One region of the Pseudomonas sp. S2_F07 genome, then DNA from elsewhere that is predicted to be linked to it. Evidence: riboswitches for the same ligand, from Rfam matches in the RefSeq annotation. Region 1 holds a riboswitch; the other holds the start of a gene.

Region 1 (10,385 bases):
CAGCACGTCCAGGCGACCACGACTCGGCGCGCCGCTGGGACCGGCCGGGACGAAGCGACCGCTCAGGGCATCGAGCAATCCGCGCATTTCCGCCGGACCGCAGGCGTCCAGACGCGGGGCGACCACCTCACGCAGGTTGTCGATGATGGCTTGCACTTCAGTCCAGCCCGCCTTTTGTGGGAGCGGGCTTGTCTCCGGGCGGTGTTCCGACGAATCGGTTGAGCATTCAACATTGATGTCGATTGACCCACCGCTTTCGCGAGCAAGCCCGCTCCCACAGGGGCTGTTCAAAGCGTCCGAAATCAACTGTGCGGCGAACAACTCCAGGCGTTCGCGGGTATCGCCCGCCGTACGCCAGGTCTCTTCGCTGATACCCACAAGAACCTCGGGGCGCGGCCCAGTCCACGGCTCGGCCAAGGCGCAATCGAGCGGATCGAACCCTAGTCCGAAGGCCTTGGCCAGTGCCCGCAGCAAACTCGACTGCGCGCCCCGGCCATCGCCCCGTGGAATGCGTAACAACGCCAGCAAGGTGTCGATACGCAAACGCCCGGTGGGCGATTCGCCGAACACATGCAGGCCGTCGCGGATCTGCGACTCCTTCAAATCGCACAGGTAAGTGTCGAGCTGCGGCAACCAGATCGCCGCGTCGGCATCACTGTCGAGCTGTTCGTCCAGTTGCAGTTCACGGTCGATGTGGGTGTCGCGCACCAGTTGCAGGATGTCGCGCTGCAACTCTCGGGCACGTCGCGGATCGAGCAACTGCGCTTCGTAATACTCGTCGGCCAACAGCTCAAGGTTGCGCAGCGGGCCGTAGGTTTCGGCGCGGGTCAGCGGTGGCATCAGGTGATCGATGATCACGGCCTGGGTGCGCCGCTTGGCCTGGGCGCCCTCGCCCGGGTCGTTGACGATGAACGGATAGATGTTCGGCAGCGGCCCGAGCAACGCATCTGGCCAGCAATGTTCCGACAGCCCGACGCCCTTGCCCGGCAGCCATTCAAGGTTGCCGTGCTTGCCGACGTGGATCACACCGTGGGCGCCATAGGTGTTGCGCAACCAGAAGTAGAACGCCAGGTAGCCATGGGGCGGCACCAGGTCCGGGTCGTGATACACCGCGCTCGGGTCGACCTGATAACCCCGGGCCGGCTGAATGCCGACGAAGGTCAGGCCAAAACGCAGGCCGGCGATCATCATCCGTCCGCTGCGGCACATCGGGTCGCTTTCCGGTGCGCCCCAACGTTCGAGCACCGCCGCACGGTTGGCGTCGGGCAGTGCGTTGAACATCGCCAGATAGTCATCCATTCCCAGGCTTTGCTGGCACGGACGCAGGTCGAGGGTCTCGAGATCGTTGCTGACACCGCCCAGCAACTGCTGGATCAGCGCGGTGCCACTGTCGGGCAATTGGGCCGGTAACGGATAACCTTCGGCATGCAGCGCCCGCAGGATATTCAGCGCGGCGGCCGGGGTGTCGAGACCGACGCCATTACCGATGCGACCATCGCGGGTCGGGTAATTGGCGAGAATCAAGGCAATGCGTTTTTCCGCATTAGGTACCCGTCCCAGATCGACCCAGCGCCGCGCCAGCTCGGCCACGAAATCCATGCGCTCCGGTTGTGGCCGGTAGCAAACAACATCCGACTGGCTGCGCTCACTGCGCCATGCCAGGTCCTTGAAACTGATCGGGCGGCTGATGATGCGTCCATCCAGCTCAGGCAACGCGATATGCATCGCCAGATCACGAGGGCCAAGTCCCTGTTCGCTGGCGCGCCAACCGGGCTCGTTGTCCTGGGCGCAAATCGCCTGGATCACCGCAATATTGCGGCGAAACGGGCGCAGATGGGGTGCTTCGGGGCTGGACTGGGCGAAACCCGTGGTGTTCAGTATCACCGAGACGCTGGCCTCATCCAGCCAGTCCTCGACCACGCCAAGGCAACCGGGCTCTTTCAGGCTGGCCAGCGCGATCGGCAACGGATTCAACCCCGCCGCCTGCAAGCGCTGGCAAAAAACATCAATGAAAGCGGTGTTCGCCGCCTGCAAATGCGATCGGTAAAACAGCACCGCCGCCACCGGTTGATCGGCGTGCCAGTCGGCTTGCCAGTCGCTCAGTGCAGCGTGGTGTTTGTGCGGATGGTAGATCGCCGTGCGCGGCAGGGTTTGCGGCTCGCCCCAGGTGTAATCACGGGCCAGCCAGCGGTTGGCCAGGCAGCGGAAGAAATCCAGGGCGTTGCCCATGCCGCCCTGGCGCAGAAACTGCCAGAGCCGGTCGCGATCCTCGGCACCGACGGTGCTCAGGTCACTGAGCTCCGGGTCCGGACGATCATCACCCGGCACCAGAATCACCTGCACACCACGCTGCGACAGTTCGACCAGGCGCTCGATGCCGTAACGCCAATAGGCGATGCCGCCGTGCAGCGAAATCAGGATCACCCTGGCGTGACGCAGCACTTCATCGACGTACAAATCGACCGAGGCATGGTTCTGCACCTGCATCGGGTTGGCCAAGCGTACGCTCGGGTAATCGTCGGGCAATTGCTGCGCCGCTTCGGCGAGCAGCGCCAGGCTGGAATCGCCGCTGCACAGGACCACCAGTTCGGCGGGGGTTTGTCCAAGGTCGGCAATGTTGTCATCCGACACGAAACCGCCGGGCTGGGTCCTGAGCAGGTGCATGGCTTACACGCTGAGCGCGGCGCGCAATTGCGCTTCGAGTACAGTGGCGTCCAGTTCCTGGCCGATCAGCACCAGGCGGGTGACGCGCGCTTCTTCGGCGCCCCACTGGCGGTCGAAATGCTTGTCGAAACGCGTGCCCACGCCCTGGATCAGCAGGCGCATCGGCTTGTTCGGAATCGCCGCAAAACCCTTGACCCGCAGGATGCCGTGCTGGACCACCAACTGGGTCAGCGCGTCCAGCAGCAGGCTTTCGTCGGCTTGCGGCAGTTCGATGGAGATCGAATCGAAGGCGTCGTGATCGTGGTCGTCATGATCATCGTCTCCATCGTGATGATGGTCGTGGTGACTGTGACGGCTGTCGATGTGTTCTTCGGAGCCGGCTCCCAGGCCGATCAGCACGTCCAGCGGCAGGCGACCACTGCTGGCTTCGATGATTTTCACCGCCGGCGGCAATTCCTCGGCGACTTCCAGACGCACGCGGGCCAGGTCCGCCGGATTGATGAGGTCGGCTTTGTTGAGGATCACCAGGTCAGCGCTGGCCAGTTGGTCGGCGAACAGTTCGTGCAGCGGCGATTCGTGGTCCAGGTTCGGGTCGAGCTTGCGCTGGGCGTCGACCTGATCCGGGAACGCGGCGAAGGTGCCGGCGGCAACGGCCGGGCTGTCGACCACGGTGATCACCGCATCCACCGTGCAGGCACTGCGGATTTCCGGCCACTGGAAGGCCTGCACCAGCGGCTTTGGCAGCGCCAGACCGGACGTTTCGATGAGAATGTGGTCCAGATCGCCGCGACGGGCCACCAGTTCACGCATCACCGGGAAGAATTCTTCCTGGACGGTGCAGCACAGGCAGCCGTTGGCCAGCTCATAGACACGGCCGTTGGCTTCTTCTTCGGTGCAACCGATGGAGCACTGCTTGAGGATTTCACCGTCGATGCCCAGCTCGCCAAATTCGTTGACGATCACTGCGATGCGGCGACCCTGGGCGTTGTCGAGCATGTGCCGCAGCAGCGTGGTCTTGCCCGAGCCGAGAAAGCCGGTAACGATGGTGACGGGGAGTTTGGCCAGTGTTTTCATCGGATGCCCTATGGCTAATGTGGCGGGCATACGGGACGACAACCGGCAACGCGGACACGCGTGCCTGAAGAGTTCGCCACCGGATCACCCCGCCCGGTTGAAAGTGAGAATCTGTGACGAGGCAGGTCTCCTGGCTGACGGTGTGCCGGCCTTGAGCCTGGCATTCGCTGCGCCTTCCCGCCGGCCTCATGGATTGAGCCTGCAGTGGCGTGGCAACGAACATCACCGTTCACAGTTGCGGGGGCAGCCGCGGCATCGACCGCGTTCCCTTCTTAGCTTCGGCAAATGCCGAAGAACCTCGAAAGCGCAAGGCTACGCATGGTGGGAAGACCGGTCAATCACTGTAGGAGCTGCCGAAGGCTGCGATCCTTTGATTTCCCTTTTAAAAACAAGATCAAAAGATCGTCCGAACGCGGCCCGAGCCTTCGGCAGCTCCTACAAAGAGCCGAGCATCATTCAGTCTCAAGTGAGAACCCTTGCCAATTGACGCCCAACCCCCGCCCATGCTCTCCTACACGCCTTGTTACGGGTGCCCTTCACAGGGTGAAACGGGAAACCGGTGAATCATGTGCTTTACTCTTAAGCCATGTCAGTCCGGTGCTGCCCCCGCAACGGTAAGCGAGCGAAGCGTCAGATCCACTGTGCCACTGCGGCATGGGAAGGTGACGTTTTCAGGTTCAGGCGCAAGCCTTCGCCCCTCGTGAGCCCGGAGACCGGCCCGCAACACAAAGTGACCAGTACGGTCACTGAACCAACAAACCCGCGGTGGGCGGGCGCTGTTCGAAACCTTGCGCGCCTGGTCGCGCGGGTTTTTGCATGCGCTCTTATTCCCCGCTGACAGACCAGAGGGAAACGCCATGTCGATCATCAGCAGCGCCGAACACACAGCCGCGAGCACCACCTCAACCCTGACCCAACGTCTGACCGTTGCCGTCTGCGCGTCGATCCTGGGCGCGTGCCTTGTGTATTTTGCCGGTTTCTCGCACATCGAAGCGGTGCACAATGCCGCCCACGATACCCGCCACAGCTCCGCGTTTCCGTGCCATTGAGAGCTGTCGACATGATCAAGCGTATTGCGCAAACCGCAGGTTTCACCGGGTTGCTGGCCGCCCTGTTGCTGACGCTGCTGCAAAGCTTCTGGGTCGCCCCGCTGATTTTGCAGGCCGAGACCTACGAAAAATCCGAACCGGCCGCTGTTGAAGTGCATGAACACGCCGACGGTGCGATGGCTGCCCACACCCACGATGCACAAGCCTGGGAGCCGGAAGATGGCTGGCAGCGCGTGCTGTCGACCACCGGTGGCAACCTGGTGGTGGCCGTCGGTTTCGCCCTGATGCTGGCCGGTCTGTACACCTTGCGTGCGCCGACCAAAACCTCGCAGGGCCTGCTCTGGGGCCTGGCCGGTTACGCGACCTTCGTGCTCGCGCCGACCCTCGGCCTGCCGCCTGAATTGCCAGGCACTGCCGCGGCCGACCTGGCACAACGGCAACTGTGGTGGATCGGTACCGCCGCCTCCACCGCCGTCGGTATCGCGCTGATCGTGTTCAGCCGTCACTGGCTGATGAAAGTCCTCGGTGCGGCGATCCTCGCCGTTCCCCATGTGATTGGCGCACCGCAACCGCAAGTGCATTCGATGCTCGCTCCAGAGGCGCTGGAAACCCAGTTCAAAATCGCTTCGCAACTGACCAACGTGGCGTTCTGGCTGGCCCTGGGCCTGATCAGCGCCTGGTTGTTCCGTCGCAAAAGCGATGGTCAATACCACGCATGACGGATATCAGCACAGCGCCGACCCTGGTGGTCGGCCTGGGCTGCCAGCGAGGCTGCCCTGTCAGCACGTTGCGGGCGCTGCTCGACCAGGCGTTGGCCGCGCATCAAATTCCCCTGCATGCAATCAAGGCACTGGCCAGCATCGATTTGAAGCGCGACGAACCTGCGCTGATCGAACTGGCTGAGCAGCTTGGCCTGGAACTGATGTATTTCAGCAGTGAACAACTGGCCGCTTATGAACCGCAACTCAGTCATCAATCGCAAATAGCCTTTGAACGCACCGGTTGCTACGGCGTGGCGGAAAGCGCCGCCCTGGCGCTGGCGGAACAGTTGGCCCAGGCCCCGGCAAAACTGCTGATTCCACGACAAAAATATGCCCAGGCAACCCTGGCATTGGCTGGCGCTGCGTAAAAAACCGATAATCTCCGCCTTTGATCATGAACATTCTTCATCTGAAGCCCTGTTCAGCCCCTTTTTTTCCCCACAGGAACCGACGATGACCGTCTACTTCATTGGCGCAGGTCCCGGCGACCCCGAACTGATTACCGTCAAGGGCCAGCGGCTGATTCGCAGCTGTCCGGTGATCATTTATGCCGGCTCCCTGGTGCCTGCCGCCGTGCTGGAAGGTCACTGTGCCGAACAGGTGGTCAACAGCGCCGAACTGCACCTGGAACAGATCATCGACCTGATCAAGAGCGCCCACGCCAAGGGCCAGGATGTGGCCCGGGTGCACTCCGGCGATCCGAGCCTGTATGGCGCCATTGGCGAGCAGATTCGCTATCTGCGTGAGCTGGGCATTGCGTTCGAAATCGTCCCTGGCGTGACGGCCACAGCCGCTTGCGCTGCGCTCTTGGGCGCGGAACTGACGCTGCCGGACATTTCGCAAAGCGTGATCCTGACGCGTTACGCCGACAAAACCGCCATGCCTCCCGGAGAGGAATTCTCCAGCCTGGCGCAGCACGGCGCGACCATGGCGATTCACTTGGGGGTCAATCACCTGGCGAAGATCGTTGAGGAACTGCTGCCCCATTACGGCGCCGATTGCCCGATTGCAGTGGTTCACCGCGCGAGCTGGCCGGATCAGGATTGGGTGGTGGGCACGCTTGAGGATATTGCCGGGAAAGTTGAAGCCAAGGGCTTTCGCCGTACGGCGTTGATTCTGGTGGGACGGGTGCTGGGCAGTGACCACTTCAGCGAGTCGTCGCTGTATCGCGCGGGGCATGCGCATCTCTACCGCCCTTAAAATCAAAAGATCGCAGCCTTCGGCAGCTCCTACAACAGAATGCGTACACCTGTAGGAGCTGCCGAAGGCTGCGGTCTTTTATGCCGCAGCGAACACCTTACTTAGTAGTAGGCGTTTTCTTTCTGCGTGTGGTCGGTCACGTCGCGAACACCCTTGAGCTCAGGGATGCGCTCGAGCAAAGTGCGCTCGATGCCTTCCTTCAGCGTCACATCGGCCTGGCCGCAGCCCTGGCAACCACCGCCGAACTGCAGGACGGCGATGCCGTCTTCGACCACGTCGATCAGGCTGACCTGACCGCCGTGGCTGGCGAGCCCGGGGTTGATCTCGGTTTGCAGGTAGTAGTTGATGCGCTCGTTGACCGGGCTGTCGGCGTTGACCATCGGTACCTTGGCGTTTGGCGCCTTGATGGTCAGCTGGCCGCCCATGCGGTCGGTGGCGTAGTCGACAACGGCATCGTCCAGGAAAGCTTCGCTGAAGTGGTCGATGTACGCGGTGAAGCTTTTGAGCCCCAGCGCGGTGTCTTCGGGTTTTTCTTCGCCCGGCTTGCAGTAGGCAATGCAGGTTTCGGCGTACTGGGTGCCAGGCTGGGTGATGAAGACGCGAATGCCGATGCCCGGGGTGTTCTGCTTGGAGAGCAGATCAGCCAGGTAATCGTGGGCGGCGTCAGTGATGGTAATAGCGGTCATGGAAACTCCTCGCAGGCTTGGGCGCAGTTTACGCCAATCAACGCGCCGGACAAAGTCCTAGTATTTTTGTCGGGAAAAGATCCCGATGATCTCTCCCTGTAGGAGCTGCCGCAGGCTGCGATCTCTTGATTTGTTTTTTAGATCAAAAGATCGCAGCCTGCGGCAGCTCCTACAGGAGGGCCCAGTGGTTCAAAGGTTCTCGTAGCGGTTCATGTCCAGCACGCCCTCTTCCACCGGATCGTTTTCCTGGATGTAGCGGCTCAGATCATGGAAATAGAACCAGAATTGCGGATGACTGCGACGTACTCCCCAACGTTCGACGATTTTCTCGAAGCTGTCGGTGTCCTTGGCGCTTTCCATCGCATCCACAAACGCCGGCACTTGCCCGGCCGGGATGTTGAACATGAAGTTCGGGTAGCTGCTGAGCACACCCGGGAAAATCGTCAGGGTGTCGAGCCCCGGTTGGTAACGCAGTGATTCACCGAGCAAAAACGCCACGTTGCTATGGGCACGGTTACGCAGCAGGCTGTAGACCTCACGCTTGCCGCTGCTGGTTTCGATACGCAGCATAGTGGCTTCCGGCAACAGGTCGATGACCTTCAGCCCCGCAGCCGGACGCGAAGTCAGGCGACTGAGCGCCTGCTCGGCACTTTGCAGGTCCGGGTCGATGTTCGGCCGTGAACAATAGGCGCCGTCGCAGCGATTGATCGGGTCGGGCCTGGCATTAAGGTCGCCGTATCGGGCCAGCAGCTGATTGGCAAAGTCACGCTTGGGATCAGCCGGGTTCAGCTTCAGCGCGGTCGGCTTGTCGTCATCGATGGTCTCGTAGTCGAGCCACATCTTGAATTTGCCACTGTTTTGATACCAGTCGTCCAGGTAGTCATCCCGGGAATCGGCGGGCATCAGGCGCAGGAAATTCTGCTCGGCGCCGTTGCGGATCAGGTCGAAATACAAGCGCGTCTGGGCCTGGTGGGACAGGTTGCCGAACACATCGAAGTTCACCGCCAATTGATAGTAGGTGCGTTCCAGCAGCGGATAGTCGAACAGCCATACGGTTTGCGGCACCTCGCCGATCAGGCCCTTGGTCACCGAAGCACTGTCGAAATGGCGGAAGATACTCAGCAACGCATTGTCGTTGCCGGCCCAGAGGGTCGACCAGCTTGGCGCGGGCTCATCGGCGTAGCTGTCCCGGCGCAAGGCTTCGTATTCATTTCGCTTGTCACGGTAGTCGTGCCACAGGCTGAGGACGCTGCCGACATCATCGTTCTGCCCCGGCATGGCCAGCAACGGCGTGGCTTGCCCGCGATAATTCGGATCGGTGACATACAGGTCGTGCTCGGGCGCCTGGAACAGCGCCCAGAAATTATCGCGGATCACGTCCGTGGCGATCTGACCGCGACACACTGGCCCACGGATAAAGGTGCGCACGAAGTACTCGGCGTTATCGAGCATGAACTGATAGCGCGCCTGGGCCGGAATCGCTTCGAAGGTGGCAAACGGGTTGGCCCGGCTCTGCGGTCCATAGCCCGGCAATGCGTCGACCTGCCAGTTGCCGCTGTAGAACAGGCTCTTGACCCGCGCCAGTTTCGCCGGACTCAGCGCATAGGTGATGTGGGTCTTGTGCACGATCACGCCCTGCACCGGCCACAAGCGATAGTAGAACTGCGTGCCCGGATCATCGTTCGGGCGACGGGTGTTGATCAGGTCAATCGGCTGGCCGGTCGGGGTGCGCGAACGCACCCACTGGAAGAAATGCCCAGGCTCGCCGTCCTTGAAGTAGAGATGGGCGAGGAACCAGTGCTCGAACAGCCAGCGCCCCACCAGGCTTTCCCGGGCGCCCGGCGCATTGAGCAGGTTTTCCCATTGCACCACCTGCAAGGCTTCCCTGGCGCTGGGCGCCAGCGCCAGCTGATCGATCGGCGCGCCTGCCGCCAGCCAGCGTTGCAGCGTCTGGTACTGCTGGTCGGTCAGGCCGGTCACTGCCAGCGGCATGCCCTCTTTTGGATGCCTGGCGGCATAGCCGTCGAACTCCCCGGGCATGGCACACATGTTTTCCCGATTCAGGCCCAGGACGATGTCTTCCGGCAACTTCGCGTTGGGTTGCAACGGAGTCTTGTGGCCAAGCTCCAGCATCCGCGCCATCAGTGCAGCCTGGCTGCCCTGGGTATCGAGTACCGAATAAAAGCCCTTTTGCTGCCAGGCCTGTTTGCCGGAAGCGTCATAGAACAGTCGGGTCGGTGCAACCGCCTGACGACGGTCACCGTCGTAGACCGGGACTTTGGTTGCGCCACGTGCCGCGCCCTCACCGCTGCCCAGGTTGAGCTGACAGGCGGCGTCGTAGCAGGCGTGGCAGGCCACGCACTTTTCAGTGAAGATCGGTTGAATGTCACGGCTATAGGAAATAGCAGGTGAAATGGCAGTGGGAATCACCGGGCCTTGCGCCAGAGCGCCCCAGCTTAAACACAACAACAATGTGCCGATGACGAAGCGATACGACATGTCCCTGGTCCTGAATCCTGAAAAAACGCCGCGATTCTACCGGTCTGTCATCCTTACCAACATGAACGATATTCATGCAAATTCGAGTCATGCTCCAAAAGCGCACAGGTTTGCTATCATCCCGGCCCTTCGTCATGGCCTTACCGAGTAGTCCAAATGTCCGATCGCAGCGTTCGCCTTCAAGCTCTCAAGCACGCCCTCAAAGAGCGCATCCTGATTCTCGATGGCGGTATGGGCACGATGATCCAGAGCTACAAGCTCGAAGAGCAGGATTACCGTGGCAAACGCTTCGCTGACTGGCCAAGCGACGTCAAAGGCAACAACGACCTGTTGGTACTGACTCGCCCGGATGTGATTGGCGGCATTGAAAAAGCCTACCTGGACGCCGGCGCCGACATTCTCGAAACCAACACCTTCAACGCCACCCAGATCTCCCTCGCCGACTACGGCAT
Region 2 (10,385 bases), 1.0 Mb from region 1:
AGCTTGGTGCCGACGCCGTCAGTACCGGAAACCAGCACAGGCTGCTTGTAGCCGGCCGGGATTTCGCAGAGGGCGCCGAAACCGCCCAGGCCGCCCATGACTTCCGGGCGCGCAGTGCGCTTGGCGACGCTCTTGATGCGTTCGACCAATGCTTCACCGGCGTCGATGTCTACACCGGCGTCCTTGTAGCTCAGGGAGGGTTGCTTGCTCATGATCCAGGCCTTTAGGGGGGATTTCTGGGTAACGACCGAGTCCGTCGGGAGCGCCGAAACTGCGTAGGCGAGAACCATGCGCGCTATTCGGACACTACCCGGCTGTTGCCGGTCTGCGAAGGCGCGCGATTTTATCAGGCTTGAGGCGCAGCGGCCATCCTCAGGCCGACAGCAGGGCCATATCCGGTCAAAAAAAACCGTTGATGCGCGGTGTCGGTGGCATCCTGCATGGCTGTATAAGGTATCGCGATTAACCGTCTATCGTTATGACAGTGCGAAAACTTACCCGGAGCGTGTGAATGTTTTGCGTCGGGCAACGGTCACAGTCTTGCTCGATCGTCTTCATGCGGTCTGTTCCAGCCGCTCTTGTCATCAGGAATCTTCCATGCGTTTTTGTAAATTCTTGCTTGTGAGTTGTTTGTCAGTGGTCAGCCTGGTCAGTCAAGCCGAAACCGTCAAAGGCCTTTACCTGGTGCGCGAGCCGGTGAATGGCCAGTCGCCCGAGGAGCGCGACCAGGCGACCCAACGTGCGTTGGACACGCTCGTGTTGCGCCTGACCGGCGACCCCAAGGCCGCGCAAAGCCCGGGGCTGGCGGCAATTCGCAAAGACCCGCAACAGATCATCAGCCAATACGGTTTTGAGGCCGGGCCGCCGGAAGTCCTGAAGGTCGATTTCGACCCGGGCACCACCGAGCAGGCCTTGCGTCGTGCCGGCCTGGCCATGTGGGGCGCCAATCGACCGTCGATCCTCGGCTGGTGGTTGAATGATTCCACCGAGGGTTCAAGCCTGGTGGGCGACGGCCAGGCCAGCGCGATGCCGTTGCGTCGGGCTGCCCAGCACCGTGGCTTGCCATTGCGCTTGCCGTTGGCGGACCTGAACGAACAGATCGTCGCCACTGCGCCGAATCTGGAAGGCGCAGATCCCGCGCCTTTGCTTGCGGCATCGGAACGCTACAACGCCGACGCCCTGCTCGCGGTACACGCCAAGGAGGAGGGCGGGCAGTGGCAAGCCAAGTGGCAATTGTGGCTGGGGGATAAAAAAGAGGCGGGCAGCGTGCAAGGCGCCGATCAGGCCGCCGTGGCCGATGCGGTGATGCTGGCGGTCAACGAGCGCCTGGCGCCGCGGTTTGTCGCCAAACCCGGTGCTTCGAGCGAGCAACTGCTGGAAGTGCAAGGCATGAATCTTGAACACTACGCGTCTCTCGGGCGTTTGCTGGAACCGTTTGGCGGGCGTGTGCAAAGTGTCGAGGGCGACCGGATTCTCTATCGGGTCAACGGCAGCGTCGATCAACTGCGTGCGCAACTGTCGCTGGCGAGGCTGCAGGAAGCGCCGGCGGGTCAGGTCCCGGCCCCGGTAGCGCCCGTTCAGCCAGCCGCCGGCAGCCCGGCGCCAGCCGCCGCGCCGGCCCCGATCCCGCAACTGCGTTTTCGCTGGTAGTTTTTCTTTCTTTATATAGAAGCAATGGAGTGGTTCATGGCCGATACGCGGCGTTGGTTCTGGCTCGGTGGGGTGGTCCTGCTGTGTGTGTTTGTCTGGTTGTTGCATCCGATCCTCACGCCGTTCCTGGTGGCGCTGCTGTTGGCCTACCTGTTCGACCCGCTGGTGGATCGGCTGGAGAAGGCAGGCCTGTCCCGAACCTGGGGTGTCGTGGCGGTATTTACCCTGTTTACCTTGATCTTCACCGCGCTGTTGTTGGTGTTGGTGCCGTTGCTCGCCAGGCAGTTGTTTCGTTTATATGAACTGGCTCCGCAGATGCTCGACTGGCTGCAGCACACGGCGTTGCCCTGGGCGCAATCGAAGTTCGGCCTGTCGGACGGTTTCTGGAAGTTTGACAAGCTCAAGGCCGCCATCAGCGAGCATATGAGTCAGACCACTGATGTTGTCGGCGTAGTGTTGAGCCATGCCACGGCCTCGGGGCTGGCGTTGATTGGCTGGCTGGCGAACCTGGTGCTGATTCCGGTGGTGAGCTTCTACCTGCTGCGCGATTGGGACCTGATGATGGCCAAGGTCCGCAGCCTGTTGCCCCGTGATCGTGAGGCGCGCGCGGTGTCGCTGGCGGGTGAATGCCATGAAGTGCTCGGAGCGTTCGTGCGCGGGCAGTTGCTGGTGATGGTGGCCCTGGGTGTGATCTACGCAGCCGGCCTGATGCTGGTCGGGTTGGAGCTGGGCCTGCTGATCGGCCTGATTGCCGGCCTGGCGGCGATCGTGCCGTACATGGGGTTTATCATCGGCATTGGCGCGGCGCTGCTTGCTGGGTTGTTCCAGTTCGGTGGTGATCTTTACCCCATGCTCGGCATTGTCGCGGTGTTCATGGTCGGTCAGGCGCTGGAGGGCATGGTGCTGACCCCTTTGCTGGTCGGTGACCGGATTGGCCTGCACCCGGTGGCGGTGATTTTCTCGATCCTGGCCGGTGGTGAACTGTTTGGCTTTACCGGTGTGCTACTGGCATTGCCGGTCGCCGCGGTGATCATGGTGCTGGTGCGCCATGTGAATGATTTGTATAAGGATTCTGAGATCTATAGAAGAGGCGACGAGCCGCAGGTTTAAGGGGGGGCAATAGGCGATGGCGGGCTGCCCGGGTTCGTACCGGATCAGTCTGCTGGCTTCGCCCGACTGTCACATGCACCGCCAAAGAATCTGTCACAAAACCGGTGCATTAACGCAAACCTTTGATTTTGCTTGTGGTCTGTCGCATTGTGCGACCCGCTTCACGGGTATAAACTTCGCAAACTTTACATAGAGGCCACTAACGGTTCCTTTGGAACTGTTCAGTCAGCATGAAACCGATTCAGCTGCCCCTAGGTGTGCGTCTGCGTGACGACGCCACCTTTATCAACTACTACCCAGGCGCCAATGCCGCTGCACTCGGCTATGTCGAGCGGCTGTGCGAAGCCGACGCCGGCTGGACCGAAAGCCTGATCTATCTTTGGGGCAAGGACGGGGTAGGGCGTACGCACCTGTTGCAGGCCGCTTGCCTGCGCTTCGAGCAATTGGGCGAGCCGGCGGTGTACCTGCCGTTGGCCGAGTTGCTCGATCGCGGCATCGAAATCCTCGACAACCTGGAACAGTACGAACTGGTCTGCCTGGATGATTTGCAAGTGGTTGCCGGGCGAGCGGACTGGGAAGAGGCGCTGTTCCATCTGTTCAATCGCTTGCGTGACAGCGGTCGACGCTTGCTGATTGCCGCATCGACATCCCCGCGTGAGCTGCCGGTGAAGCTGGCGGATCTCAAATCCCGCCTGACCCTGGCCTTGATCTTCCAGATGCGTCCGCTGTCCGATGAGGACAAACTGCGTGCCCTGCAATTGCGCGCATCCCGTCGTGGCCTGCATCTGACCGATGAAGTCGGGCATTTCATTCTGACTCGCGGTACCCGCAGCATGAGTGCGCTGTTCGAGCTGCTCGAGCGTCTCGACCAGGCCTCCCTCCAGGCTCAGCGCAAGCTGACAATCCCGTTTTTGAAAGAAACCCTCGGTTGGTAAACCCGCTGAAACCGGAGCTTTTAGGCGGTTAGGCATCTTTCAGGCGCCAGATATCCCGCTTTCCTGCCAGGTTGCAGGCCGCGTGCATGTTTAAAATGGGCTTAAGCGCTTAGATGTAAACGAGAAACGGATAAGTCACAAAAAGATCGATTGAATTTGCAAATGAGGCTGATAGCGGGCATAGTCTCGGCTTCTTTACAACTATCAGCCACGGTCGTGCCCATGCTAAATCGCTTCGCACCCCTCGTGCCTCTCGCACTCGTCACCCTGTTGTTCGGTTGCGCGGCCCACACTCCAGTGGCCCAGCAAGCTCCGCAACAGCAGGTTCAACACTCGGCCACTGCCCAGTCTTCCGCTCTCTTTCAGGAAGAGCTGGCTACCGAAAAAGAACTCGCAGACTTCGCTGGCGGCAAGTCCTACCAGCTTCCAGTCCTGGCCGACAGCATCCTCGAACGTGGCATGTCCCTGATCGGTACCCGTTACCGTTTCGGCGGTACTTCTGAAGCCGGCTTCGATTGCAGTGGTTTCATCGGTTACCTGTTCCGCGAAGAAGCGGGCATGAACCTGCCACGCTCCACCCGCGAAATGATCAACGTGGACGCTCCGCTGGTCTCGCGCAGCAAGCTTGAACCGGGCGACCTGCTGTTCTTCGCAACCAACGGTCGTCGTGGTCGCGTCAGTCACGCCGGGATCTACCTGGGCGACAACCAGTTCATCCACTCCAGCAGCCGCCGCAGCGGTGGTGTGCGTATCGATAGCCTGGGCGACAGCTACTGGAGCAAGACCTTCATCGAAGCCAAGCGCGCCCTGGCAATGGCACCTAACGCATCGCCAATCGTCACTGCACGCAAATAAGCGGACAATTTGTAAGGCGAACTTAAAGTCTTACTTGAAGTTTGTCGTGTAGCCGCTAGAATCTTGATCTACAAATGATGGCAAACCGCCTGCGTCCAACGCAGGCGGTTTTCTTTTCTGCGCTCTCCGCAGAAAAAGCCGCAGCCAGATCAGGATGTTCTGCTTATGACGACGTCGGCCCGCCTCGCAATCATGTTCTTCGCAGCGCTGCTCAGTGCCTGCGCCAGTCGCACACCGCCTCCTGCGCCGGTGGTTCGTGCTCCCATCGTATTTGGCTCGTCACAAGCGTTTTCGCCCGAAGCGGAAGACGTGCTGTTTCGCGCCCTTGGGCTGGTGGGCACGCCTTATCGCTGGGGTGGCAACACACCGGATTCCGGGTTTGATTGCAGCGGCCTGATCGCTTACGTGTACCGCGATGTCGCCGGCATTGCCTTGCCGCGCACCACGCGCGAGATGATCTCCATGCAAGCGGCGAATGTGGGCAAGGAAGGCTTGCAGACCGGCGACCTGCTGTTCTTCGCCACCAATGGCGGTTCCCAGGTCAGTCATGCCGGCATCTACGTGGGAGAAGGGCGTTTCGTCCACGCGCCGGCCACCGGTGGCACCGTGAAGCTCGACAGCCTGTCCAAGGCGTATTGGCAAAAGGCTTACCTGAGCGCCAAGCGTGTGCTGCAGCCTGAACATTTGGCGCGCAATCCATAACTTCCGGAGCTGGTGGTCATGACTGCTCGCACGCTCAATCTCGACGACGATCTGTACCAATACCTGCTCGATGTTTCCCTGCGCGAAACGCCGCTGCTCAAGCGCTTGCGCGATGAGACCCAGGCGCTGCCGATGGCACGCTGGCAGGTGGCACCCGAGCAGGGGCAGTTTCTAGCTTTGCTGGTAAAGCTGACGGGGGCCAGGCGCTTGCTCGAAGTCGGCACTTTTACCGGCTACAGCGCACTGTGCATGGCGGCGGCATTGCCTGCTGACGGTTCGCTGATTTGCTGTGACATCCCTGGCAACTACAACGCCATTGCACGGCGCTATTGGCAGGAAGCGGGGCTAGCCGAACGGATTGACCTGCGACTGGCCCCGGCGCTGGACACCCTCACCGAACTTGAGCGGCAAGGGCAGGGCGGGCAGTACGACCTGGTGTTCATCGATGCCGACAAGGCCAACTATCCGGCTTATCTGGAACACGCCCTGGGATTGCTACGAGCTGGCGGGCTGGTGGTGTTCGATAACACCCTGTGGAGCGGGCGCGTGCTTGAGGCCAATCCCGAGAGCGCGGACACCCGGGCGATCCAGGCGCTCAACCGGGCGTTGAAGGAGGATGCGCGGGTGGATCTGTCGTTGTTGCCGATTGGTGATGGTTTGACCCTTTGCCGCAAAAGGTAAGCACTGACTCCAATCCAATGTGGGAGCGAGCTTGCTCGCGATGGCGGTGGGTCAGGCAACATCAAAGTTGAATGTGCCGGCCTCATCGTCGGATCGCCGCCCGGAGACAAGCTCGCTCCCACAGGTTCTGAGTTCATCCGGGATGGTGTTACCTGGCAGCCGAAACCCGCCACACCTTGTTCCCCACATCGTCAGCCACCAACAGGTCACCCTGTCGGTCGATCACCACGCCCACCGGGCGGCCCATGGCTTGGTCCTTGTCGTTGAGAAAACCTGTGAGCACTTCAACGGGCTTTCCGGCAGGTTTGCCAGCGCTGAACGGCACGAAAATCACTTTGTAGCCGCTGTGGGGGTTGCGGTTCCATGAGCCGTGCTGCCCGATGAATGCCCCTTGGGTGAAGGGCGGTGGCAGCTTGCTGTTTTCGGCGAAGGTCAGGCCCAGTGATGCCGTGTGCGGGCCGACGGCGTAGTCCGGGGCGATCGCCTTGGCCACCAGGTCGGGGTTTTGCGGCTCAACGCGAATATCGACATGCTGGCCGTAGTAGCTGTACGGCCAGCCATAGAATGCGCCGTCTTTCACCGAAGTGATGTAGTCCGGAACCAGGTCGCTGCCGATTTCATCCCGTTCGTTGACCGCGGTCCACAGCGCGCCACTGAGCGGTTCCCAGGCCATGCCGTTGGGGTTGCGCAGACCGGAGGCGAAGATCCGCTGCTGGCCGGTGGCGCGATCCACTTCCCAGATCGCCGCGCGACCTTCTTCCTTGTCCATACCGTTTTCGGCGACGTTGCTGTTGGAGCCCACGGTGACGTACAACTTGCTGCCATCCATGCTGGCGATGACGTTTTTCGTCCAGTGGTGGTTCAGCGGGCCACCCGGCAGGTCGACCACCTTGATCGGCGGCGACTTGATCTGCGTATCGCCATTTTCATAGTGAAAGCGCAGCAGGCGATCAGTGTCGGCCACATACAGGTCATTACCGACCAGGGTCATGCCGAAGGGCGAGTTGAGGTTCTGCAGAAACACCGTGCGGGTTTCCGCGACGCCATCGTGGTCCTTGTCGCGCAGCAAGGTGATGCGGTTGGCGCTGGGCACCCTGGCCCCGGCGCGGCCCATGACTTTCTTCATGACCCAGCCGCGAATGCCTTTGCCGTCTTCGGGTTTGGGTGGTGCATTGGTTTCCGCCACCAGCACATCGCCATTGGGCAGCACATAAAGCCAGCGGGGGTGATCCAGGTCCTCGGCAAAAGCGGTCACTTGCGTGCCCGTGGCGGCGATGGGTTTCGCACCCTGTGGCCAGCCGATGGCCGGGGCGATGTTCACGGTCGGAACCAGTGTCTTGTTGGGTTCTGGTAGTCGGGGTGATGGGCCGGTGCCATCGGAGACTTGCAGGCGGGAGGTCTCGCCACAAGCGGCGAGCCCTCCGCAGAGCGCGATAACGAGAGCGAGCGGGGGCGTGCGCATGCTGGTCTTCCCTATGAATGCCTTGTTCTAATCATAGAGAAGCATTGTTGTGCGATGGTTCAACCCTCAGCCGCGAGCCTCCTTGAACAGCACCGCAATGCCGGGGTGATAGTTGCCGGCTTCGTTGCGCAACTTGCGATAGGCATAAGGGAAATACCAGGCGACAGCGCAGCTGTGTTCCTTTTGCAGGTCGTCGACCATGTCCTGGAGTTCTTCCGGCGTGGCGCCCTGCTGGGCTTTTTGCGGGGCGACGAACAGGCAGCCGAGTTTCAGGTCGCTGGCGTGGCTCAGGCGCTTCGCATCGCTGGCGATATCGAGCAGGGCCTGGGACAGGTTGAGGCTGTTGACCCGTGGCCAGCGCTGGCTGGTCTGGATGTAGGCGCGGGTTTCGGAGGAGGCCAGGAGCAGGTCGGCGCGGCTGTTGCGTTCGCCTTCTTCTGTCTGCTTGCGGGTGGGCGTCTGTTGCAGCGTGACCATCTCGGCCATCCAGGCGGCGGCGGACAGCAGTCCGAGATTGGCCTTTTCGTCGTGCCAGTACGGTGTGTCGCCATCGCCGCGGACGGCGTTGTAACGGTCGATGCATTCGAACCAGTGTTCGAGCACCGGACGCAGGAATTCCAGCTTTGGATTACTGATGATCATGCCTTGCATGGGCTCACCCTTGTTGTTGTGTTGTGAGGTTGTGGCTCTTTGATATCACTGCTGGGAGCGTGGCACAAGATTGACGTCAGTTTATTGATTGATGGCAGTTATTCGGCCGATGGCCTCCCGGCTTTAATTGACGCTCCACCCCCAACCCTCTAACCTTCGCGGCTTGTTTCAGGTGCTCTGTGGCTTGGGTCGACAGAGTGAAACAGGGAAGCCGGTGAGTGGGTCCTTCTGTTGGTCGAAGGCCCGCAATTCCGGCGCTGCCCCCGCAACGGTAAATGAGTGAAAACTGTGTGTGATGCCACTGTGTCGAATCGATGCGGGAAGGCGCACAGTCCGGCCCCGCGCCACTCATGAGCCCGGAGACCGGCCTGATTCATCCAGCGGCATCACGGTGGGCGATGCCAGGCTTTGTTGCCTTCTATTCTTGTGCCTGCCCGCCGTTATTCCTGCCTCAACGGAGAGCTCCCCCATGACTGATACCCCCGATCGTGACGAACGCCACCTGGCGCGCATGCAGCGCAAAAAAGCCGTGATCGACGAGCGCATCGCCAATTCCCCGAACGAGTGTGGCCTGCTGCTGGTGCTGACCGGCAACGGCAAGGGCAAGAGCAGTTCGGCTTTCGGCATGCTTGCCCGCGCCATGGGGCACGGCATGCAATGCGGCGTGGTGCAATTCATCAAGGGCCGCAACAGCACGGGCGAAGAGTTGTTCTTCCGGCGCTTTCCCGAGCAGGTGCGCTTTCATGTGATGGGCGAAGGCTTTACCTGGGAAACCCAGGATCGCCAGCGCGACATCGCCGCCGCCGAAGCCGCCTGGTCGGTGTCGCAGCAATTGCTGCGCGATCCGTCCATCGGCCTGGTGGTGCTCGATGAGCTGAACATCGCCCTCAAGCACGGCTACCTCGATCTCGATCAAGTGCTCAGTGATTTGCAGGCCCGACCACCGATGCAACACGTGGTGGTCACCGGTCGCGCCGCGAAGCCGGAAATGATCGAAATGGCCGACACCGTCACCGAAATGGGCGTGATCAAGCACGCCTTTCAGGCCGGGATCAAAGCGCAGAAAGGCGTCGAGTTGTGAGTCAGCCTCGACACTGTCCGGCAGTACTGATTGCCGCGCCGGCCTCTGGCCAGGGCAAGACCACCGTCACCGCGGCACTGGCCCGATTGCATCGCAATCAGGGGCGCAAGGTCCGTGTGTTCAAGTGCGGCCCCGACTTTCTCGATCCGATGATCCTCGAACGCGCCAGCGGTGCGCCGGTGTATCAGCTGGACATGTGGATGGTCGGCGAGCAGGAGAGTCGCCGGTTGCTGTGGGAAGCCGCCGCTGAAGCCGACCTGATCCTGATCGAAGGCGTCATGGGGCTGTTCGACGGTACGCCGTCGAGCGCCGACCTGGCGCGGCATTTCGGTGTGCCGGTGCTGGGGGTGATCGATGGCACCGCCATGGCCCAGACCTTTGGCGCATTGGCCCTGGGGCTGGCGCGTTATCAGCCGGACTTGCCGTTCGCCGGCGTGCTGGCCAATCGTGTCGGCACGCTGCGCCACGCGCAACTGCTCGAAGGTAGCCTGACTGAAGGTTTGCGCTGGTACGGCGCGCTGTCCCGGGAAACCGGGATCGAATTGCCGAGCCGGCACCTGGGGCTGGTGCAGGCCAGTGAGCTGAACGATCTTGATCTGCGTCTGGATGCGGCCGCCGATGCCCTGGCCAGCAGTTGCGAGGTCGCGCTGCCGCCGGCGGTCGAGTTCGCTGCTCCTGATGTCATTGCGGCCGAACCGCTGCTCGCTGGTGTGCGCATTGCCGTCGCCCGGGATGAAGCCTTTGCGTTCACCTACGGCGCGAGCCTGGATCTGCTGCGGGCGATGGGCGCCGAGTTGTCGTTCTTCTCGCCGATCCGCGACCGAGTGTTGCCGGAGGCGGACAGCCTGTATCTGCCGGGTGGTTACCCGGAACTGCACCATGTTGCGCTGGCGCAAAACACCGCGATGCTCGACGCGATCCGCGCCCATCACCGAGCTGGCAAGCCTTTGCTCGCCGAGTGTGGCGGCATGCTGTACCTGCTCGATTCCCTGACCGATGTCGAGGGCACTCGCGCCGAACTGGTTGGCTTGCTGGCCGGTGATGCGGTCATGCAAAAGCGTCTGGCGGCGCTGGCGTTGCAGGCGGTGGAATTGCCGGAGGGTTCGCTGCGCGGGCACACCTATCACCATTCGCTGACCACCACTGAACTGACGCCGATTGCCCGTGGCTTGAGCCCTAACGGCGGGCGCGGAGCGGAGGCGGTCTACCGTGAAGGGCGGATGACAGCCTCTTATGTGCATTTTTATTTTCCGTCCAA

What was found. A riboswitch is a leader RNA that binds a small molecule or an ion and turns the genes downstream of it on or off. The one in region 1 is predicted to bind cobalamin.
Region 2: linked by a shared signal. The riboswitch ahead of cobO (cob(I)yrinic acid a,c-diamide adenosyltransferase) and the one ahead of AB4O40_RS01625 (CbtB domain-containing protein) in region 1 are both predicted to bind cobalamin.

The regions. Positions count from the first base shown of each region.
Region 1 covers NZ_CP162758.1:370,286-380,670, reverse strand. Annotated here, with positions in the region: gene cobN (cobaltochelatase subunit CobN) at 1-2,664, opposite strand, end outside; gene cobW (cobalamin biosynthesis protein CobW) at 2,668-3,738, opposite strand; cobalamin riboswitch at 3,842-4,054, opposite strand; cobalamin riboswitch at 4,249-4,474, shown strand; gene AB4O40_RS01625 (CbtB domain-containing protein) at 4,596-4,787, shown strand; gene AB4O40_RS01620 (CbtA family protein) at 4,799-5,506, shown strand; gene AB4O40_RS01615 (cobalamin biosynthesis protein) at 5,503-5,916, shown strand; gene cobM (precorrin-4 C(11)-methyltransferase) at 6,002-6,748, shown strand; gene nfuA (Fe-S biogenesis protein NfuA) at 6,850-7,434, opposite strand; gene AB4O40_RS01600 (fatty acid cis/trans isomerase) at 7,624-9,933, opposite strand; gene metH (methionine synthase) at 10,090-10,385, shown strand, end outside.
Region 2 covers NZ_CP162758.1:5,680,677-5,691,061, forward strand. Annotated here, with positions in the region: gene purM (phosphoribosylformylglycinamidine cyclo-ligase) at 1-212, opposite strand, end outside; gene AB4O40_RS25790 (DUF2066 domain-containing protein) at 598-1,650, shown strand; gene AB4O40_RS25795 (AI-2E family transporter) at 1,687-2,760, shown strand; gene hda (DnaA regulatory inactivator Hda) at 2,991-3,695, shown strand; gene AB4O40_RS25805 (C40 family peptidase) at 3,918-4,550, shown strand; gene AB4O40_RS25810 (C40 family peptidase) at 4,716-5,252, shown strand; gene AB4O40_RS25815 (class I SAM-dependent methyltransferase) at 5,271-5,933, shown strand; gene AB4O40_RS25820 (PQQ-dependent sugar dehydrogenase) at 6,082-7,395, opposite strand; gene AB4O40_RS25825 (hypothetical protein) at 7,462-8,046, opposite strand; cobalamin riboswitch at 8,200-8,432, shown strand; gene cobO (cob(I)yrinic acid a,c-diamide adenosyltransferase) at 8,516-9,127, shown strand; gene AB4O40_RS25835 (cobyrinate a,c-diamide synthase) at 9,124-10,385, shown strand, end outside.